2 regions of the Staphylococcus sp. IVB6181 genome follow, and region 1 is predicted to be linked to the other one. Evidence: riboswitches for the same ligand, from Rfam matches in the RefSeq annotation. Region 1 holds a riboswitch; the other holds the start of a gene.
What was found. A riboswitch is a leader RNA that binds a small molecule or an ion and turns the genes downstream of it on or off. The one in region 1 is predicted to bind FMN.

Region 1 (6,449 bases):
GGATTCCCCGAAATAAGACATGAGGTAATTACGTCGGCAGGTCTTTAAGTTTTTATACCCCATCATCTTAAGCAATCCTTCTTGTTTGCGATTTGCGGACACTTTGAAAATTGCTTGTATTTCTTCTTGGTTATAGCGAGAAGCTAAAATTTTAATGATTTGCTGCTTTTCAGGCGGTAACTCAACACCTGCAAACATTGCAGCAACATCGTCATCTGTAATTACATCCGCAAACAATATCGTTTCTAACAAGAAATAATCATCAGGTTGATACAGACTGATAGCTTGGCTGAGTTGTCCATCACGACCTGCCCTGCCGATTTCTTGAATGTAACTTGAAGGACTGACAGGCAGATGATAATGAATAATAGTGCGGATATCTGGTTTATTTATCCCCATCCCAAATGCGCTTGTCGCTACAATAATCGGAATTTTATTTTGTATGAATTGCTGCTGGACAGTTTGACGTTCTTGATATGATAAATCGCCATGATAGATACCCGTTAAATAGCCTTCATCGTAAATCATCTGTGCAAGTTCTCGGCATTTTTTCTTAGAAGATACGTAAATAATAGTCGGACCGGTTGTTTGTATCGCGGCTTTCAGACATTCATTTTTTTGTGCATCATTATCAAAATTGATATGCGACAACATAATATTGTCTCTGCTCATCTTTGTTTTAACAACATCAAACTCAGATTGCACAATGGATTCAATATCTTCTTTTAAATGCAAAGGTGCAGTTGCTGTCAGTGCTAAGACTGTTGCTTTCTTGAAACGTTTTGTAATTTCACCAATCAATGCATAATGCGGTCTGAAATCATAACCCCACTCAGTAATGCAATGTGCTTCATCTAAAACAATCATACCTAGATTGATGGAAGTAATCCATTTGATATTATCTTGATGGAGTATAAATTCGGGACTCAAAAAGATGAACTTAGAATGCTTCAAACGCTTTAAGTTTTTCTGCTTTTCTTCAAAACTCATCCCTGAATGGATATAACTGACTGAACGCTCTCCATTTTTTCTCATCTGCATGACTTGATCATCCATAAGAGAGATTAAAGGTGAAATAATTAAAGTCGGTTGTTGCTTAATATACGTCGGCAATTGGTAGCATAAACTTTTACCGCTGCCTGTAGGCAAAATACCTAACGTATTTTTATGGTCCAGTACATTTTGAATAATTGCTTGTTGCCCTTCTTTAAAAGCATCAAATCCGAACCATTGTTTCAAAGCTTTATTTAACACGTCTTTTCCCTCCTGGCGATTAAGACTATCGCTAATTTGATTTCAAAATAACTCATTTTCGGAAACTCAGCTTTAAACGTTCGCAAGCGTTCATTGCTATGTTGTTTAAAGAAAGATTGGAAAGCTTGAAATTGATCCTCTTTTAAGTAAGCATCGTAATCCGATAAATAACCTTTGATATAAAGTTCTAATATATGGTCTTCTATCGTATTGACTTTTACCCCTTCTTTTTGTGCAATCTCATCAAAGGTCAATCCGGATTGTACGAGTTTAAAGGTATCTTTTGTATTTAATGAGAGTGAAGGCAGTATAATCATTTGAGACAATAACGGAAAAGTCGATGTATCTTCTAACAAATGCATCATTTCTACGAGGTCATTCATTTTGATGATTGCTAAGTCAGACATATTAATGTCTTCGATTAAACTGACTTGCTGATTGGTGTACATGATTTCGTCATAGCCTTGCAAGAAATAATGCAGTACAGATTGTGTTTGGGTTTGATTAAGCAGATCAAACAGCAGGTAAACTTCATTTTTGAATTGATCATCCAATGTTTGGTGCTGAATTTTATAAAATAATGATTTTGCTCGATCTTGAACTTTACTGACTTGAGAAACGGGTATAAATTCAAGTGTGTGATGATGTTTGAATGAAATGGTTTGAATCAGTAATTGCAGTACTTGGAAAGTATTTTGAATACTATCAAACGTATACCGTGTAGATATTTTCAAAGGAATTTTGGTATCAGATGTCTCTATTTCATCAAAGATTCGTTCGAATGATGTATATTTTAAATCTGGCTGACTATGATATAATGATAAAAGTTGTTGGCTACACCCATCAAAATATGTTTGATGTGTTTTAGCACCAATGAGTATATTGTAGATACTTTTATGTGTTTTATAATGGAATGTATGATTTTTTATGTATTGAATTATTTCTTTCAAATCAATCATCACCTATGACCTATAGTATTGAAAAAAGATAAACTGGTGTTAAAATATAAATTACCCTATCAGTGTAGCATTTTTAAAGAAGGAGGCGAAGTAAATTGGCTAAATATACGATTGTAGATATGGATACATGTATTGCGTGCGGCGCATGCGGTGCAGCGGCACCTGATATTTACGACTATGATGACGAAGGTATTGCATATGTCATCTTAGACGATAATGAAGGAACTACACCGGTTCCTGAAGAACTTTATGAGGATTTAGAAGACGCAGACGAAGGTTGCCCTACAGACTCTATTAAAATTGCAGATGAACCATTTGATGGTGATGCTTTAAAATTCGAATAAATTTTCAATCGTTTTACCAGTTTGGTAATCTTCGCTAAAAATAGATTGAAAGTTGAAGACTTGTTAAGTGTTCAACATTATGAAAATACCCCCCGGGGAAAATGTTTCCCGGGGGCTTTAATATATCAATTAATATCTTAAGGCATTTTTTAATCGTTTGAACAGCAACAGGAATATCACTGATACCGCAATACCCTTGATGATGTTAAATGGAATAATACCTGAAACGATGATGATTTTTAAGTTCCTTACAACATCGCCTAAATTCATAATCATTCCGTATAACGGTAATAAAACAAAATAATTTAAAATACTTAATACAATCGTCATTGCGACAATACCAGCACAAAGTCCGATGATAATACTGTATCGGCTTTTCACTGCTTTGCTTACATAATACGCAACGAGTAATAAACTCACTGCCGCCGCAAAGTTTGCAACAGGACCTATCGGATCGCCCATATTGAATAAGAAGTTCAATAAGTTCTTGATAAGTTCTACAATAATTCCGGCTACCGGACCGAAAATAAATGTTGCTAATAATGCAGGTACATCACTAAAGTCTAATGTGAGGTATGGAGGCAGAAACGGTAATGGAAATTTGATAAACATCAAAATAAAAGCAACTGCACTCAACATACTGATAACGATAAAACGTTTGTTCTTTTGTTGATTCATAAGGACTCCTTCCATTCATCTACGTGAATAGGAGGATTTTATTGCACAACAAATAAACCCTCCATCTTCTCCCATCCAGACTATACTGTCGGCTCTAGAATCTCACTAGATCAGCCATATTTATCACAGAGATAAATACAGGTCGCAGGCTTTATTTACTGCCGGTTGGGACTTTCACCCGACCCCGAAGATGAATTTCATTTATATTTTATTTTTCCTATTTATTGTATCCGATTTATCTCACAATTTCAATCTGATTGCATAACTAAGGATAAGCAATCAAAAACCTTGGAGGAATCTCCAAGGTTTAAGCTGTCTATTGTGTTTTAGGCGGTTTCGGCAATTTGATAATAAATGTAGTACCTTTGCCCAATTCGCTTGTAAGACTGATGGTACCATCTTGCGCTTCAACAATCATGCGGCTGATGAATAAGCCTAAGCCTGTTCCCTCTTTACCGCGTTTTCTGGATGCATCTACTTTATAAAAGCGATCAAAGACTAATTCAACATGCTCTGGCGCAATACCGCTGCCGGTATCTTCAATATACAAGATATCATAGTCTTCATCTTCGTCTGTAGTGATGGTAATAGAATCTCCTGGTGCTGTATAACGTGTCGCATTGTCTACAAGATTAGTCAGTACTTGTTCCATACGATCTTCGTCATAATACCATAACTGATGATTGGTATTTGGTGCCAATTCAATTGCAATGTCTAATTCTTCAGCTTGCTGACGGTATTTCAAATGCATGCGTTCTAATAATTGGCTGATCGGTTGAACTTCCTTATGCACAGACAATCCTTCAGCATCCATTCTGGCAACATTTAACAATTCATTAACTAATCTGTTTAAACGCTGTGTTTCATCTAACACAATCGAAAGTGATTCTTTGATTTCTTCAGGTTCAGAAACGACGCCATCGACAATCGATTCTGTATAGCCTTGTAATAACGCAATCGGTGTTCTTAATTCATGGGATACTGTCGCAATAAAGTCTTTTTTCATTTGGTCGAGCTGATGTTCATTGGTCATGTCTCGAATGATTGCTACAATACCGCTGCTTCCGTTAGGCTGGAACTGATCAATATAACTCATTATGACCACGTAATAACGGTTATTCACTTCATACTCTCTGAATTGGTTTTCTTTTTCTTCAAAGGTTTGATTGATTTGATCGATGAAGGCAGCTTTGTTTTCTCCTTCTAGATCTTTTTCCATCTGCTCTGCTAATTGGTTGGATAGAATGATTTTTCTATCTTCATTAATTGCAAGTACACCTTCGACCATAGAATTGATGAGACTTTCTCTAATGTTTTTCGAAGCTGAAATTTCGTTGATATGACGTTGAATTTCACTGCTCATTAAGTTGAATGAATGGGCAAGTTCGCCGATTTCATCTTTCGTATTAATCGTATTGACTAATGAATAGTTGCCTTGTGATACGCCAGTGGCTTGTGTTCTGAGCTGACGCAGCGGCTTAGTAATACGAGATGATAAAAAGAATGCGAATACCGTTGTGATGATTAAGAAAATTACAGCTGTTACTAAAATAATAATCGTAATCACATTGTTGGTATCATCAATGCTTTTTAGGTCTTGGTAGATAAACACACCGCCGCTTTGATTGTTTTCATCAATTTTCGCAGGGTACCCCACTAAAACGTAAGTATGTTTTTTGCCGTTAACTTTTAGTTCTATATGTTTTGAAGCTTTTTTATGTTCGCTGAATACATGATTCAAACCACTGTCTTTTTTAATAACATCCATCATTTTATCTTTAAGTTTAGAATGCGAATTATAATATTCATCATGTTTATTTTTCATGATAATCAACCCGCTCGGGCCTTCTATCAGTGTTTTGCTATGTTTGATCGCAAGTGATTTATTATCAGATTCCTCTAATAAATTACTGATACGATGCGCATCATTTACTAAAGATTGTTCAGTATCTTGCGTATAATATTGCTGAATAAATGTTATTAAAGCAGCACTGAGTAAAATTAAAACTGTCGTTACTATTAAAATAATAGTTAACCACAGTTTAATTACGACATTATTGAGTCGTTTCATCGTCGGTATTAACCTCGAATTTATAACCTACGCCCCATACAGTTTGTATCATATGCGCAGCATCTGATGAGACACGGTTTAATTTTTCTCTGAGGCGTTTGACGTGAGTATCTACAGTACGCAAGTCCCCATAGAACTCGTAATGCCAAACGTCTTTTAACAATTGTTCGCGATCGAATACTTTATTCGGTGTTTTGGCTAAGAAAATTAAGAGTTCGTATTCTTTTGGTGTCAAGTTGACTTGTGTTCCGTCTGCAAGGACACGGTGTGCATCATTATCAATCACCAAATGTTTAAACTCTATTAAATCTCTTGCATGCGGTTCGTTTTGATCTGATGTTGCTGTCAATGTACGTCTTAAAAGTGCTTTAACTCTCAAAACAACTTCTCTTGGAGAGAATGGTTTAACGATATAATCATCTGCACCAGACTCGAAACCTTCAACACGGTTAGTTTCTTCGCCTTTTGCAGTCAGCATAATGATTGGCGTTTCTTTGTACTCTCTTAAGCGGTTCGCAACTTCAATTCCATCGATTTCGGGAAGCATCAAGTCTAACAAGATACAAGCATAATCATTATTCAAGGCTAAGTCCAAAGCCTCTTTGCCGTCTCGAGCTTCTTCGATATCAAAAGATTCTCGTTCTAAATACAATTTTAACAATCTTCGAATTCTTTCTTCGTCATCAACGACAAGAATTTTTGTCATAGATATTGTACCTCCCATAAAAAATCCAATTAAAATGAGTTATACAAGCAAATCAATACTAAAGCGCAAGTTATAAAACCAACGGAAATTCTGTCTGGTTAATTCCAACCGCCTTACAGTGCGCTTACTCCTATTTGATTCGCTTGATATACTCCATTCATCATCGTCTTATAGTTTTGTTTTAAATAAAGAAACACTATTAATAGATGATTTTTTCACTTCAAGGCATATTATAACATAAGCATATATCAACAAGTTAATTGTAACCTTGGGAATAAAAATAGATTAACATAATACGTGCATAATTTCACAAACTTTTTGATTTATGCTTGTATTCTAGCCATTTGCGGCTAAATTACGTAATTTTTTCACTTCATGCGGCGTAAGTACTCTGCCTTCTCCAGCATTCAAGCCTTTCAATGTTAATCCGCCAAGTT
Region 2 (6,449 bases), 270 kb from region 1:
CATTCTTTCGCAATCATTCAACAATGCATAATACTCTGATGCAATGAGTTGCGATAGATGATTTTTAGTAGAGTTTATAGCGCTGTGATTTTCAATAAGACTAAAGTCTCCAATCGTATCCTCCAGGCATTTTCCTTTCTTTCGGAACTGGTCCACTAAATAAAAATTAAGCCTTTGAAATAAATATCCGCTCATGCTATTATGAATAGACATGTCGAATTGTCGCAATAATGACCACATTTTAATGGAAAGTAATTGGGCATATTCTTCGACATCATACTTGATATTATATCTCTTCAACAATGTGTAAATAATCCCTTGGTTACGGATGATTAATGTCTCTATATTCATCTCGTACCTATTCAATCTATGGGCATAACATGTTATTTCCAGTTGAAATAAGTTTAACGAAGTTTATAAATTATTTCATTTGCTTATTGTACAAAATAAGTGTTAAATAGAAGGGTAGAAATAAATTTTTAACTGAATTTGATTGCAGAAATGAACCGAAACATAACGATAAAGCATAATTCACTATAAGACGGGAGGATTCTATGGATTACGCACATTTAAATTTGGAACACTTTTTTGCACGCCATGATGAATTGGACATGATTAAAGATAGTTCAGATTTTATAATGATTAATAATATGACGAATGAAATGATGTATCGCGATGGAAAAATAGAAGGAACGATCGATTTGAATCGTTACTATTATAAGAATAGATCAGAAGCAGCCAGCTTTATTATGATGGAGTATAAACGTCCGGAATAATAAACGTGCTTTTATAGAATTCTGCCTGTTTATTACAGTTTCACTGTAAATAAATAGGCTTTTTTTATTTTGTAATGTTATATTGCACTTAATTATTACTGACGTTATAAAAATATTATATGAAGACTACAGCAATATTACATTCTGACTTCATTCCAGTCACATTTCAAAAGGTATGATAAAATGTGGAGTGGACAACTTTGAATTGTTATACACTTAAAAAATTGTTAAGATTTAGAATCAATACGCATCAACTTTAATTTAACTTGACCTAAGAGGTGTAATTATGACGAAGCACAAGAAGGGCTCTATCTTCGCTATAATAGGGCTGCTTGTTATTTTAGCTGTTACTGGCTTTATTTTCTTTTCTATGATTTCAGATCAAGTCTTATTTAAACACGTTAAGAAAGTAGAGAAGGTTGAACATTTAGATGTGACTTTAGAAGAGGCAGCGAAAAAACAAATCGATAACTATACAAGCCAGCAGGTTTCTGACAAGAATGACAGATGGCATGATGCAACTGGTACAGAAATTAAAAAAGCGATGGATAGTAAAAACTTCATAGACGATGATATTCAAAAATATCAATTTTTAGATTTATCTAAGTATCAAGGTATTGATAAGAATAGAATTAAGCGTATGCTTGCGGACCGACCTACCTTGTTATCTCATACAGAAGATTTTATACATGCAGCGAAAAAACGCCAAGTGAACGAAGTCTACTTGATTTCGCATGCTGTCTTGGAAACAGGCGCTGTTAAAAGTGAATTATCAAAAGGTGTAGAGATAGACGGTAAGAAATATTATAACTTCTACGGTGTAGGCGCATTAGATAAAGACCCTGTCAAAACAGGTGCAGAATACGCTAAGAAACATGGATGGGATACACCAGAAAAAGCCATTGACGGCGGTGCAGAATTCATCCACAAACATTTCTTATCCAACCCAGATCAAAATACATTATACAGCATGAGATGGAATCCTAAGAATCCAGGTGAACATCAATATGCGACAGATATAAAATGGGCGGAAAGCAACGCATCATTGATTGCGAACTTCTATGAAAAAATCAACACTGAAGGTAAATACTTCAAATTATTTGTTTATAAAGACGATAAAAAACACCAATAATAGTTTAATATTGAATAAAGTTAAAGCGGAATGATTAAATGTTTGAGATTTAATTGTTTCGCTTTATTTTTGTTTATAGCATAATAGACAGTGTATAACTAAAAGTATTGGTTAAGAGGAGGTTATCAACGATGCGCGTTGCAATTATAGGAATGGGTACGGCAGGCGTCAGTATCTTAAGACAATTAGAGCAGCATTCATATTTTAAAGAACTAGAAATAGATGTGTATGATAATGCGAAAAATATGGGGCAAGGTGTGCCTTTTCAAAACGACAGTTCCCAATTATTAATCAACTTGCCGAGTAAAGACATGTCGTTGAATTTAAATGACCAAGAAGAATTTTATAAATGGTATGAAGACCAAGATGAATTTAAATTCGATAACGCTGCGTATTTGCCGAGATTTGTATTCGGCCATTACATGAAAAGCTATTTGGAACGTTTCAGCAATCAGTATGACAATATACATATCATTACTGAAAAAGCGACTGAAATGTTTTTAGAAAAAGGGTTTGAAAAGGATGCACAGATTCAATATTTTGTATGTACGAATCATCAGCACGAAGCATGCAGACAATATGACTATGTCTTCTTGACTGTCGGAACAATGTCGTATCATGATCCATACAAACTCAAGGGATTAAAAGGATTTATCAAATCACCGTATCCGACATATGAAACGCTGAATACAGTGAATGGCACAGATGATATCGCAGTTATCGGTACTGGATTATCCAGTTTAGATGTTATTCGTTATGTTGTTAAACATCATCCCAACTTGCCTTTAACAGCTGTAAGCAGAAAAGGAGAGTTGCCGAGTGTCAGAGGTGAAATGCCTGATATTACATTGAAATATGTAACAAAAGACAACTTTAACAATATTATCAAATCTCATTTCGGCGTGGTACCGTTAGAATCTGCTATCCATTTGTTTAAACAAGAGTGCGAAGAATTGAATATTCCGTTAGAACAATTAGTACATCGACGTGTCGGAGATCCGATCAAGGATTTAAAATATGATTTGGCGCATCCTGAAATCTTAAGTGTTTTCCAAAGTTTGTTAGAAACTATCAAAGAAAATATGAACTGGATTTGGAATAGTTTGAGCATCGAAGATCAAAAGATTTTCATGAAAGAATACATGCCGATACTTAAAGCTAATTCTAATCCGATGCCGCCGCGTACTGCGCGTTTATTGATTGAAGAGATTGAAAACGGTCATTTAATTATTAAAAAAGATTTAGCAGAAGTGACACAAGAAAATGATACGTTTATCTTCAAATATAATGATGATACCAAAACAGAACGATACAACGTTGTAATTAATGCGACAGGACCGCGCACACAACTTAAAGATCTAGATGAAGATGATGCATTCTTAATAGATATTGCGAATAGACAAATTGTTCAAGCGCACCCGATGGGCGGGATTCAAATTGTGCCGGAGACCAATCAAGTAATTAGTCCAAGATACGGGACTTTGCCGCATTTAATTGCGATCGGTCAAATCACTAATGGTATCAATCAAGCACGTAACGGTGTCAATATGATAGTGCGTCAATCTGTACAGGCTGTTGAGAGCCTGTATGAATATCATGCTGAAAACAGATAACAAATAAGTTAAAATTATTGTCATATAAAATAAAGTAAGCTATGATATTCTTATGAGCACGAAATACATGCTCGATCGATTCAGAAACAATTTCATAATATTCTTTCGGGGCAGGGTGAAATTCCCAACCGGCAGTAAATTATAAGCCTGCGACCTGTACTCATTTGATGAGTATGGCTGATCTAGTGGAAATCTAGAGCCGACAGTTAAAGTCTGGATGGGAGAAAGAATCAAGACGTCATTAAATATTAATTTTAATTGGTATTTAAGTGGGGTCTAGTTCGCTATACAGAAATCAGCTTTCTTACTATAGGGACTGGTCTGCTTAATTATCCAACGTTGATATATTCTAATCCGCTGCCTCTTTATTTGAGACAGCGGATTTTTTAATGAGGTGATTGTTTGAATCGTTTTTTACAATATGCTATACAATTAGCAAAAATGGCTGAAGGCCAAACAGGTGTTAACCCTGCAGTCGGTTCTGTGGTTGTCAAAGACGGCAAAATTGTCGGACTCGGCGCACATTTGAAGCAGGGAGAAAAACATGCTGAAGTACAAGCATTAGATATGGCTGGATATGCAGCAAAAGGTGCAACCATCTATGTATCTTTAGAACCTTGTACACATTTTGGATCCACGCCGCCGTGTGTTAATAAAATTATCGAAGCGGGGATTAAAAAAGTTGTCTATGCTATGAAAGACATTACTTTGGATTCTCCTGGAGATGATATTTTAGCAGCGGCAGGTATTGAAGTGGATTATCAGCATCAGCCTGAGGCAGAAGCAATGTATACAGACTTTTTTAAAGCTAAACAAGCACAAATACCAGAAGTAACATTAAAGGTAAGTGTAAGTTTGGATGGTAAACAAGCTACGGATGAGGGTCAAAGCAAATGGATTACCAATCCTGGCGTTAAACAAGAAGTGTTTTTGCAGCGTGCACGTCATGATGCAATTTTGACCGGTGCAGGTACTGTTGCTGCGGATAATCCGAGTTTAACGGTGAGGTTAGAAGGTGAACGCCAGCCCGTTCGCGTGATATTAGCACGCAGCGGTAATTTGGATTGGAACCAGAACATATTTCATGATCCGACTTCGCCCGTCTATGTATACACAGAAAATAACCAAATAAAAACAGATGAACTTCAATCTCACTTACAGGTGATTGTACTTGATGATTGTTCAATTAAAACTGTTTTAAAAGATTTATATAAGAAAGGTATCGGCTCAGTCTATGTTGAAGCCGGTCCTAAAGTGACTTCCCAATTTCTCCAATCGCAGTGTGTACAAACACTGATTATTTACTACGCCCCGAAAGTAATTGGAGGTTCTGGCGCTTATCAGTTTTATCAAACTGACAGCATTTTACCGCTGGAACAAGTTCCTCAATTTGAAATTGACCATTCTGAAATCATTGATCAAAATATCAAAGTTGTATTAAGAAAGAAGTGATTTCATGTTTACCGGTATTGTAGAAGAAATCGGTATGATTGATCGAATGACTACAGAACAAAATGTCATCAAAATGACGATAGCATGTCAAACTATCATAGAAGATATGCATATCGGTGATTCAATCAGTGTGAATGGTGCATGTTTAACAGTGACTTCCTTTGATTCATCTTCCTTTGATGTCAATGTCATTAAAGGAACCGAAGACAAAACTTATTTATCGCAGCTGACAAAAGGCAATCGTGTGAATTTAGAGCGTGCCATGCCCAGTCAAGGCAGGTTCGGCGGACATTTTGTATTAGGACATGTTGATGAAGTAGGGTCGATTATTAAAATCAGACCTTCTGCCAACTCTAACATCGTAACTGTACAATGTCCTGCATCGATTACAGATCAAATGGTTCAGCAAGGTTCTATCACTGTTGATGGAACAAGTTTGACGATTTTCAGACTTGACCATGGACAATTTGATATCCATTTGATTCCTGAAACTAAACGATCGACGGTTTTAGGTCAGAAACGTGTGGGCGATAAAGTTCATTTAGAAGCGGATATGTTATTTAAATATGTACAAAAAGCAATTTCAAATGACAAGTCGGAATTGACTAAAGAGAAACTTATGCAATTCGGCTTTTAGAGGAGTGTTGATAAATGCAATTTGATTCTATAGAAAGTGCTGTTGAAGCACTTAAACAAGGTGAAAGTATCATTGTTGTCGATAATGAAGATCGTGAAAATGAAGGTGATTTAGTTGCGATTACTGAATTAATGAATGATAATACCGTGAATTTTATGGCACAAGAAGGCCGCGGTTTAATTTGTGCGCCGATCTCACTATCATTAGCTAAATCATTGAATTTAGAGCCGATGGTTAAAGAAAATAGCGATGAGTTCGGTACTGCGTTTACTGAAAGCATCGACCATATTCATACTACAACAGGCATCAGTGCCGATGAACGAATGATGACAGCTCGTGCTTTGATTGATGAGAACAGTACTGCAAGCGACTTCAATCGACCAGGACATTTATTCCCGTTAATAGCAAGAACGGGAGGGGTGTTGGTTAGACAAGGCCATACAGAAGCAGCAGTAGATTTAGCTGAAATGACAGGTTCGAAACCTGCAGGGTTGATATGTGAAATTATGAATGAAGACGGCACAATGGCAAAAGGTGAACAGCTGCAAGCATTTAAAGAAAAACATCAGTTGAAAATGATTTCCATTGAAGCCTTGATCCATTACCGCAAAGTACACGAAACGCATATGCATGCTAAAGCAAAAGTTAAGATGCCGACAGATTTTGGTACGTTTGATATGTATGGCTTTGAATCGGATTATTCACATGATGAAATTGTGGCTATTGTAAAAGGCGATGTTCAAAATGTAGAAAATGTACGGATTCATTCCTCTTGTTTAACAGGCGATATTTTCCACAGTCAGAGATGCGACTGCGGAGCGCAATTAGAAGCAGCAATG

Region 2: another riboswitch for FMN. It lies ahead of ribD (bifunctional diaminohydroxyphosphoribosylaminopyrimidine deaminase/5-amino-6-(5-phosphoribosylamino)uracil reductase RibD); the one in region 1 lies ahead of MUA90_RS07470 (ECF transporter S component).

Annotation. Positions count from the first base shown of each region.
Region 1 covers NZ_CP095096.1:1,521,443-1,527,891, reverse strand. Annotated here, with positions in the region: gene MUA90_RS07485 (RecQ family ATP-dependent DNA helicase) at 1-1,254, opposite strand, end outside; gene MUA90_RS07480 (helix-turn-helix domain-containing protein) at 1,248-2,213, opposite strand; gene MUA90_RS07475 (ferredoxin) at 2,309-2,557, shown strand; gene MUA90_RS07470 (ECF transporter S component) at 2,687-3,235, opposite strand; FMN riboswitch at 3,295-3,431, opposite strand; gene MUA90_RS07465 (ATP-binding protein) at 3,552-5,306, opposite strand; gene MUA90_RS07460 (response regulator) at 5,290-6,012, opposite strand; gene MUA90_RS07455 (pseudouridine synthase) at 6,349-6,449, opposite strand, start outside.
Region 2 covers NZ_CP095096.1:1,253,429-1,259,877, forward strand. Annotated here, with positions in the region: gene MUA90_RS06165 (sigma-70 family RNA polymerase sigma factor) at 1-351, opposite strand, end outside; gene MUA90_RS06170 (hypothetical protein) at 555-776, shown strand; gene MUA90_RS06175 (peptidoglycan release complex glucosaminidase SagB) at 1,063-1,908, shown strand; gene MUA90_RS06180 (FAD/NAD(P)-binding protein) at 2,040-3,521, shown strand; FMN riboswitch at 3,619-3,754, shown strand; gene ribD (bifunctional diaminohydroxyphosphoribosylaminopyrimidine deaminase/5-amino-6-(5-phosphoribosylamino)uracil reductase RibD) at 3,924-4,973, shown strand; gene MUA90_RS06190 (riboflavin synthase) at 4,978-5,610, shown strand; gene ribB (3,4-dihydroxy-2-butanone-4-phosphate synthase) at 5,625-6,449, shown strand, end outside.